2 regions of the Cytobacillus kochii genome follow, and region 2 is predicted to be linked to the other one. Evidence: predicted binding sites of a transcription regulator. Region 2 holds the regulator's gene; the other holds the start of a gene.

Region 1 (4,785 bases), 2.2 Mb from region 2:
CTATTACAATTGCGCAAGCTTTTTTCCTATATAGGTATTAATATATTATAAATATGGGGTAAAGTGAACCTTTCGTTAGGAAAATTGGTATTTTCACCAAAAAAAAGAAGAAGCCTCACTCACTAAGGCTTCTTCCTATATGTAATAAAGGGGTAAACGCTAATTTAAGAATTTGCTTCAGACTTTGTAACACCATTCAACACATATTTCATTACTGCACCATATACAGCGATAGTGCCAACCACAAAAAGAGCTGTCAAATGTATCACGCCTTTCATTAATTGAGAATAAGTATCATCTTCAATTAATAATTTATCATAATCGAGAATGATTTTCAATACTAAAATAAACCTTTTTCAAATTTTTCCTATTTCTTCATCTCTCTTCATTGGAAAGGCTTCTTCATATTTCGTTAATGCTTTTAATGCTTCTTCCTCAACTGGAATACGAATGGCTAAAATAAAGAAATTCAACAGAGTGAAAACAAGTGCAGTATAGTAAGCTTGAAACAATAGAGGCATAATAAGAAACTCCATGGCAACGACTGTATAGTTTGGGTGCTTTAGCCAACGATATGGTCCTTTAGTTACCACTTTTGCATGAGGTAAAACAATAATCTTTGTATTCCAGAATCTCCCTAAGGAAGATAACACCCATATTCTTATTACTTGTGTGAGTATAAATAATGGCAGTAAATAATACCAATAAGGAGATAATCCTTTGCCGAACACAATTACCTCAACTGTTAGAACAATAAAAAACAAACTATGTACCATAACGATTAGTGGATAATGACTTTGACCAAATTCAATGCCACCTCTTTTTTTCATCCAGTCCTCATTGAATCTTGCGACGATTAACTCTATACACCGTTGAGTAATAACAAATAGAAGAAAATAAAAAAACATTTAATTCACCTCCATTTTAATAAAAGTAATTCCGAGCTAAAACCTGGCCCTAAGGCAGTTGCCAAACCTATATCATCCTTTTTTCCAAGTAGAAAAAACCTTCGCAAGACATATAATATTGTGCTTGATGACATATTGCCGAACTCCCTTAGAACATCTAATGAAGTGGCGGTCATCTCAGCAGGAATGTGTAAAGACGCTTGATAAGCATCAATCACTTTTTTTCCACCTGGATGAGCAATAAAATGTTGCAAATCGGTTATTTGTAATGAGAATTGATTTAAGAATTTCTGTACATTTGGCTTCAGCCAGCCTTCAATAATTGTGGGAATATCTCTTGAGAATATGACATATAAACCATCATCCTTTACGTCCCAACCCATTACATCAAGCGAATCCTTTTTTGTCGTTGATTGTGTCCCGTATATATGGGGGATGGCAGGCAATTTCTGATATTTTCGATAACCACTTTCATCACCTGCGATTAATGCACAGGCAACACCATCAGCAAATAAAGAAGTACCAACAAGATTACTCTTAGAGCGATCATTTCTTTGAAAAGTTAAACTGCATAATTCAATTGTTAATACTAAAACCTTTGCTTTTGGATAAGCTAAGCAATATTCATAAGCCCTCGATAAACCCGATGCACCACCTGCACAGCCTAAACCCCATATTGGGATCCTTTTTGTTTGCTCAGAAAAGGGTAATAGATTCATTATTCTTGCCTCAAGCGATGGTGTAGCTAAACCTGAGCTAGTAATCGTAAAAATCGCATCTATCTCTTGATACTTAATAGGTTGATTTAGAAACTCCCTCGTTGTTAAACATTTTTCAATCGCCTCACACCCAAGTTTAACTCCCGTTTCAATGAAGGCATCATTTTTATCAGCAAAGCTATGGTCCTCTTTAAACCAATCTAGTTCTTTGGCAAAATGACGTTTTTCAATTTGTCCATTTTGAAATACTTTTAGTAAACGATCGATATCTTTGAACGATTGCCCAAATAAGTGGCGTGCAAATGCTACCACTTCATTTTGAGCAATTTCATTTGGCGGGGGTACTTCTGAGATGGATAAAATAGCTGGCATAAGGAACTCCCTTTCTATCTATGTACGGGTATTTTTTCCTTAATAAGGATATTTATGCATTGATTGGTTTTTAATCTTTCTCGTTCATTTTTTGCATTAAAAAAAGCCGAATGAGTTATCTCATTCGGCTCAGAAAGATGTGTTTTGAAGGAGTTGCTGTGCCCTTTTATCATATCTTAAAGTGGCTCTCTTGGCATTACGCAAACTTTACCAATTATATTTGCTTATTTATTGCCTTGCTTATGCACATCAATGATAATCGTTTTATCAATGATTTGACCACAAACACGGCAAACCCCTTGTTCTTTATATAGCGTTTTACAATAATCACAATAATATTGCTGCATTTGCTCACATCCAATATCTCTAATAGATTATTTTATGTAAGCTATGATGATTGTGTTTCTATTATGAAGCTTTTTTCAACTGAGCATTTGTTTCATTTTTTGGTTTATAGGAGACAAAGTAAGCTAGACCAACAAAAACAGCCCCTCCAACTACATTACCTAAAAAGGCAGGTATGATATTACCAATGAAATCTATCCAAGTAAACGAACCTGCAAAAATCGCAGCTGGAATAACGAACATGTTGGCAACAACGTGCTGGAATCCAATCGCAACAAATGCCATAACCGGGAACCAAATAGCCAAAATTTTACCTGCAAAATCATGAGCACCATAAGCTAACCAAACAGCTAGGCATACGAGCCAGTTACAACCAATCGCTGAAACAAATGTTTGTAAGAATGTATCATCAATTTTTGCACCAGCAATCGCTACTGTTTTATCTAGATATGGACCTGTCTCTGTTAATCCAACGACATGTCCAAAGAAATAAGCAACAAACAGTGCCCCTACAAAATTGGATAATAACACCCAAAACCAATTATTTAATAATTGCCCAAGACTAATTCTCTTTGAGAACAAAGCACTCGCAACTGACATCATGTTACCTGTAATCAATTCAGCCCCAGCCAATACTACTAATACAAGGCCTAAAGGGAAAACTGCTGCACCTAAAAACGATCCGAAACTTCCCCACTCTGCCGGTAAATTCCCAATAACACGAATGTCTAATAAAAATCCTAGTGCAATAAATGCCCCACCTAAAAAGCCTAAAACCAACAGCGACAAAAGTGGTGTTTTCGTTTTTGCAACACCTGTTGCAATCGTCTGTTCCATAATTTCTTGCGGTTTACTAAATCCCATTCTAACTACCCCCTAAATAAAAAAGGCAGCACTCAGACACCCCCTACTTTTGTAAAGGATTTCAAAGAATGCTGCCTAACCCTTCTGCAATCACCTACAGAAGTATCAGTCATCATATTTATATTGTTTGTTGTAAAAAGAGATAAAACAGTACTTGCCTTACTTCCATTTACCCATTGCAAACTATATGCTACCAAAAAACAAAAACTTTTACTAGACTATTTTTTATTTTTTTCGTGTAGCGAAGTATTTTTTTATAAGAGGATTCGTTCAGGATAAGTATATATATTCATGTTGCCATTACGAATAAATCCAACAGTCGTAATTCCTAATTCCTCTGCTGAGCGCAAAGCAAACTCTGTTGGTGCAGATTTTGAAAGAATCATTTCACAACCAATCTTTGCTACTTTTAAAAGTATTTCCGAAGAGATTCTTCCTGTGAAAACAATGATCTTCCCTTTCATGCTGATACCCTCTCGTAAACTATAACCATATATCTTATCAAGCGCATTATGCCTACCAATATCCATTCTGCTTAATAATATCCCATTTTTGTCACAAAGCGCAGCGCTATGTACACCACCTGTTTGTTTAAATGTAGTCGCAGAAGCTTGTAATTGTTCCATTAACTGATTACATTCATTGACAGTTAATTGAATGTTAAAATCTTCCATTTTTTTAGCTGTTAATGCATCGTTAACAAAAACAAAGCCTTGTCTACTCATACCACAACAAGAAGTAATATATCTTTTATTTTGGAAGTTTTGTATATAAGGATTTGTACGATCAGTTGTAACATGAACGAACCCTTCCTTTTCTTGTACCCATATATCTTTAATATGCTTGTAAGATCTTATGATACCTTCTGATGCAAGATAACCTATAACCATGTCCTCAATATATTCTGGTGTACATACCATTGTGACTAGCTCTTCTCCATTCAGCTTAACCGTTACAGCATATTCGGTAACAATGGTATCTTCTATTTTTTCAACTTTATTTCCAGTCACTCGTATGATTTTACGACTCGTTTCCACTTGCTTCATCTTTTCGCCTCTTTCTATGAATCTATGATATTTTTATCGAATACAAATACAGATATCGCCATATTCTCTTCCACTTTAATATCAGAAAACAAATGTAACAGCGTCGCGCCGACCAGTTCTTCCATTCCTTCTGGCGTACCTTCAGCATATACATCTTGAATCATTTTTGTTCTTGCTGAATGCACCATTTCTTTGCCATCTTCTGTACGAGAAATAAATTGTTCTGTCGGTGTGAGATTACCGTATAAAGTCGAAACGGCCATATTCTCTACAAACACTGTGTGGATTTTCTCCGGTCCCTTACCAAATAAGTCTTTTCTTAATTTACGAATGATATCATTAAACTCATGCACCATTTTTGACATCTTCTTTACCCCTTTATATAAGATTCTGTCTCAATTGTATAATCATAGTACAAGCAAAAAAAAAATGAAAGGGGCTGCGAATAGGAAAAAAATTGCACGATGATTGCTTCAATGTTTCAAAATACCAAAATTACCCTATTGAACTGTAATCGTTATAAGATTAAAT
Region 2 (4,785 bases):
CTCCACCACTCAATGTAGAGACAATTTTCAAGACATCATCTCCAGAGAAGAGGAAGTTACCTAACACGGTACGGACATCTTTTTCAGGCATGAGAGGGTAATCATCCCAGAGCTCGTTTAATACGGTTTTATTTGAACTCAAATCAGCTTGCTGTTGGTCGTAATACCCAATGCGGATATTTGAGCCATATTGAAACGTGCCACCTAAAGCAGGTAGCTTGTCTACAAGGGTCTTCAATAAAGTCGACTTTCCAATACCATTGGGACCTACTAAAGCAATGGAATCGCCTCGAGACATGCGAAATGAAATGTGATCACTGATCTTTTCTTGTTGATAGCCAATGGCTAAAGAGTCAGCGGTTAGCACATCATTGCCTGATTGACGTTCAATTTGAAAGCCGAATGTCGCTGATTTCTCATCGCCTTGGGGGCGATCCATTCGCTCCATCTTCTCAAGCTGCTTACGCCGGCTTTGTGCACGCTTCGTTGTAGAAGCACGGGCAAGGTTGCGTTGAACAAAGTCTTCTAGTTTCGCAATTTCTTCTTGTTGTTTTTCATACATTTTCAAATCACGTTCATAATTCGCTGCTTTTTGGTCAAGATATTTGCTGTAGTTACCAACGTATTTTTTAATATGGTTACGTGATAGTTCATATACCTGGTTGACGACTTTATCTAGGAAATAGCGGTCATGTGAGACAATTAAAATAGCACCATCATAACCACTAAGATACTGCTCTAGCCAGGACAATGTTTCAATATCTAAATGGTTTGTCGGCTCATCTAAAATCAGTAAATCAGGTTTGGTTAACAATAATTTCGCAAGTGCAAGTCGCGTCCTTTGCCCCCCGCTTAATGCAGAAATTTTTGTATCATAGCTAAACGATTGAAAATTAAGGCCATGTAGTACAGAACGAATGTCTGCTTCGTATTGATAGCCACCTTGTTCTTTGAAGTTGACTTGCATTTGATCATAGGTTTTTAAAATTTTATCGTAAGCTTCACCGTTTTCGATGAGTGTTGCATCGCCCATCTGTGTTTCTAGTAAGCGCAATTCCTTCTCTTGTTTACGCAAATAATCAAACACGGTAAGCATTTCGTCCCAAATAGATAGCTCAGATTCTAGTCCTGTATTTTGTGCAAGATAACCGATTTTGGTTTCTTTCGATTGAATAATTTCACCGGAGTCATAGGACATATGTCCAGCAATAATTTTTAAAAGAGTTGATTTTCCCGCACCATTACGTCCAACTAATGCAATGCGGTCTCTCGTTTGTACTTCAAGCTTTATATTCATTAATATAGGATCAGCCACAAAACTTTTCGAAAGCTGATTAACCTGTAATAATATCATTATATTTCACCTCTGTTATAGTGATAGTGTACCTTAATCAGGTGAGGTTCGGCAATAAAGTCACTATTTGGATAGAATATATAAAAAACTACATTACACAGATGAATCAAAATAGTGTATCATTTTCATGTGAGGTGTTATGAATGGCTGAATTTACACATTTTAATGAAGAAGGCAGAGCGAAGATGGTGGATGTGAGTGAAAAACCACAAACTGCCCGTACAGCAATTGCTCATAGTAGTATTGAGCTAAATCAAGAAATCTATCAGAAGATTACTGATGGCACGATGAAAAAGGGTGATGTGCTTGCTGTTGCTCAAGTGGCAGGCATTATGGCTGCAAAAAAGACATCTGATATCATCCCGATGTGTCATCCACTCGCCTTAACCGGAATTGATATATCCTTCAATTGGGAAGAGGTAGAGGATCATTATGTATTACATATTGATTGTACAGTGAAAACAAATGGGCATACCGGAGTAGAGATGGAAGCGTTGACAGCTGCTACAGCTACCGCTTTAACGGTATATGATATGTGCAAAGCAGTAGATAAAGGCATGGTAATAGGACCAACATATTTAGTAGAGAAAACCGGTGGTAAAAACGGTGACTTTAGAAGGGCTTAAGTAAATGGAATGGAGTGGAGCCTATGTCCAATGAATCAACGAAAATCCCTCAAGCAACGGCTAAACGATTGCCTTTGTATTATCGTTTTTTGAAAAATTTACACGCATCAGGAAAGCAGCGAGTTTCTTCAGCAGAATTAAGTGAAGCGGTGAAAGTAGATTCTGCAACAATTCGACGAGATTTCTCCTATTTCGGTGCATTAGGGAAAAAAGGTTATGGATATAACGTAAATTACTTATTAGGATTTTTCCGTAAGACACTCGATCAAGATGAAGTGACAAAGGTAGCGTTAATTGGTGTAGGGAATCTAGGTACAGCGTTTTTAAATTATAATTTTTTAAAAAATAATAATACAAAGATTGAAGTGGCATTTGATGTTTCAGAAAGTAGGGTTGGCACGTCTGTAGGCGAAGTACCTGTCCGTCATTTAGATGAACTAGAAAAGTTGATTGATGAGCACCATATTCAAGTTGTCATTTTGACTGTACCGTCTCATGCCGCACAACCAATTACGGATAGAATCGTTAAAAGTCATGTAAAGGGAATCTTGAACTTTACGCCAGCGCGGTTAACGGTTCCTTCCCATATTCGCATCCATCATATTGATTTGGCGGTCGAATTGCAATCATTAGTATACTTCTTAAAACACTATCCATCATAAAAAAGGAGCTGACCCGCATGGAGTCAGCTCTATTTTTTATCCTCTTTCTTTTTCATACGATAATGCATAGCTATTAATTTAATCCCGCCACCAATATCAAAAGTGGCAAAAATCAAAATGAAGATCGTTAGAAATCCCCAACCTCCACCGTTTTGAAGATTAATAATCGCAAAATAAATAAATACAAATCCAAAAAGAAGGGAGATAATCCCTGTGAACAAAGGTGTTCTCATCTAACATCATCCTAATCTGCTAAAAATCATTTGTACCGTTTCTAAGTCTGTCATATATTTTTCTAGCTTATCCATATTCAATTGAATCACAACGACAAAGGTATTCATCGCTACATGAGCAATGATCGGTACGAGAATACGATTGGTTTTTACATATAAAAACGCAAACGTAAAGCCCATCGCTGCATAAAGAATTAAGTGCTCAATTTCCCCATGCGCGAGAGAGAAAATTAATGAACTAATTAGTGCTGATAAAAAGAAGTTCAATCGTTTATGCAAGGAACCAAAGATGATTTTCCTAAAAATGATCTCTTCTAAAATCGGACCAATAATGGAAACAACGATAATCACGAGAGCAGATGTTTCAATTAAAGACATAATTTGCTGTGTATTGTCTGACCCCATCTCAATGCCGAGCATTAATTCAATATTCGCTGCAACGGTTTGAGCAATAAATGCTAGCGGAATACCTGCAATCGCCCACCCGATAGAAGTCGATAATGGTGCTTGTTTCCTCATTGGCATCTCTTTGCTTTCTTTCCGTAAAAACCACAAAGTTAAGAGAAGGGTAATTGTAAAACTAATGACAATCCAGAGTGGCGGGGCAATTTTTGCAACCTCATCAAAGCTGTATCCTAACATATTACCTAGAAAAAGAATGGCAGGAACGCCAACGATGGCTGATAATTGCATGGCTATATAAATCATAATGATAAACCAATACTCTTTTTTCAATGGCTAGTCTCCTATTCATAAAGAAGTTACACTAATATTTATTTTACCTGTTAAACACTATTGGTTTCAAATAGTACATCCTTATGAAGTGCATAAAACAAATAGAAGTTGTATAGAATGGAGAGGTTCGCATTTTTTTTTTGTAAAATTGCAAGGTTCTTACTTGCAAAAAAGAGTAGTTTTGATTAATATAATAATTGTGTTAGCACTCAAGACTAACGAGTGCTAATAAAATAATTTTCAAATGAATTGAGGAGGTTGTTTCACTTGTTGAAGCCACTAGGTGATCGAATTATTATCGAGCTTGTTGAAACGGAAGAAAAAACTGCAAGCGGTATCGTACTACCAGATAGCGCGAAAGAAAAGCCTCAAGAAGGTAAAGTCGTAGCAGTTGGTACTGGACGTGTACTAGAAAATGGTGAACGTGTAGCATTAGAAGTTGCAGAAGGCGACCTTATTATCTTCTCAAAATATGCAGGAACAGAAGTGAAATACGAAGGTACAGAATACTTAATTTTACGTGAAAACGACATTCTTGCTGTGATCGGTTAATAAAAAAACAGCTATATACTTATTATAAAGATTTTTAACTATTAGAGGAGGTACTTAATAATGGCTAAAGATATTAAATTTAGTGAAGACGCTCGCCGCGCGATGCTTCGTGGAGTGGATACACTTGCAGATGCAGTAAAAGTAACTCTTGGACCTAAAGGACGTAACGTGGTTCTTGAGAAGAAATTCGGTTCTCCATTAATTACAAATGATGGTGTAACAATTGCTAAAGAAATCGAACTAGAAGATGCATTCGAAAACATGGGTGCGAAACTAGTTGCTGAAGTAGCAAGTAAAACAAACGACGTAGCTGGTGACGGTACAACAACTGCAACGGTTCTAGCGCAAGCAATGATCCGCGAAGGTTTGAAAAACGTAACAGCTGGTGCAAACCCAATGGGTATCCGTAAAGGGATCGAAAAAGCGGTTGCTACAGCAGTTGAAGAGTTACAAGCGATCTCTAAACCAATCGAAGGCAAAGAGTCTATTGCGCAAGTAGCATCCATCTCTGCTGCTGACGAAGAAGTTGGACAATTAATCGCTGAAGCTATGGAGCGTGTAGGTAACGACGGTGTTATCACAATCGAAGAATCTAAAGGATTCACAACAGAAATGGATATCGT

Evidence for each region. The regulator Rex, encoded in region 2, represses fermentation and respiration genes when NADH is low (regulators of the CRP and FNR family bind a similar motif). The targets are predictions, from matches to a motif close to TTGTGAAATATTTCACAA.
Region 1: a site for Rex is predicted at 3,258-3,275, ahead of LG276_RS14620 (formate/nitrite transporter family protein). Genes of this name have one in related genera too.

What each region holds. Positions count from the first base shown of each region.
Region 1 is NZ_CP085254.1:2,856,890-2,861,674, forward strand. It holds gene LG276_RS14600 (hypothetical protein) at 165-338, opposite strand; gene LG276_RS14605 (isoprenylcysteine carboxyl methyltransferase family protein) at 357-908, opposite strand; gene LG276_RS14610 (type III polyketide synthase) at 914-1,999, opposite strand; gene LG276_RS14615 (hypothetical protein) at 2,224-2,346, opposite strand; gene LG276_RS14620 (formate/nitrite transporter family protein) at 2,408-3,208, opposite strand; gene fdhD (formate dehydrogenase accessory sulfurtransferase FdhD) at 3,463-4,254, opposite strand; gene LG276_RS14630 (DUF2294 domain-containing protein) at 4,269-4,619, opposite strand.
Region 2 is NZ_CP085254.1:505,995-510,779, forward strand. It holds gene LG276_RS02830 (ABC-F family ATP-binding cassette domain-containing protein) at 1-1,354, opposite strand, end outside; gene moaC (cyclic pyranopterin monophosphate synthase MoaC) at 1,498-1,980, shown strand; gene LG276_RS02840 (redox-sensing transcriptional repressor Rex) at 2,004-2,642, shown strand; gene LG276_RS02845 (DUF4305 domain-containing protein) at 2,672-2,875, opposite strand; gene LG276_RS02850 (CPBP family intramembrane glutamic endopeptidase) at 2,882-3,610, opposite strand; gene groES (co-chaperone GroES) at 3,878-4,162, shown strand; gene groL (chaperonin GroEL) at 4,223-4,785, shown strand, end outside.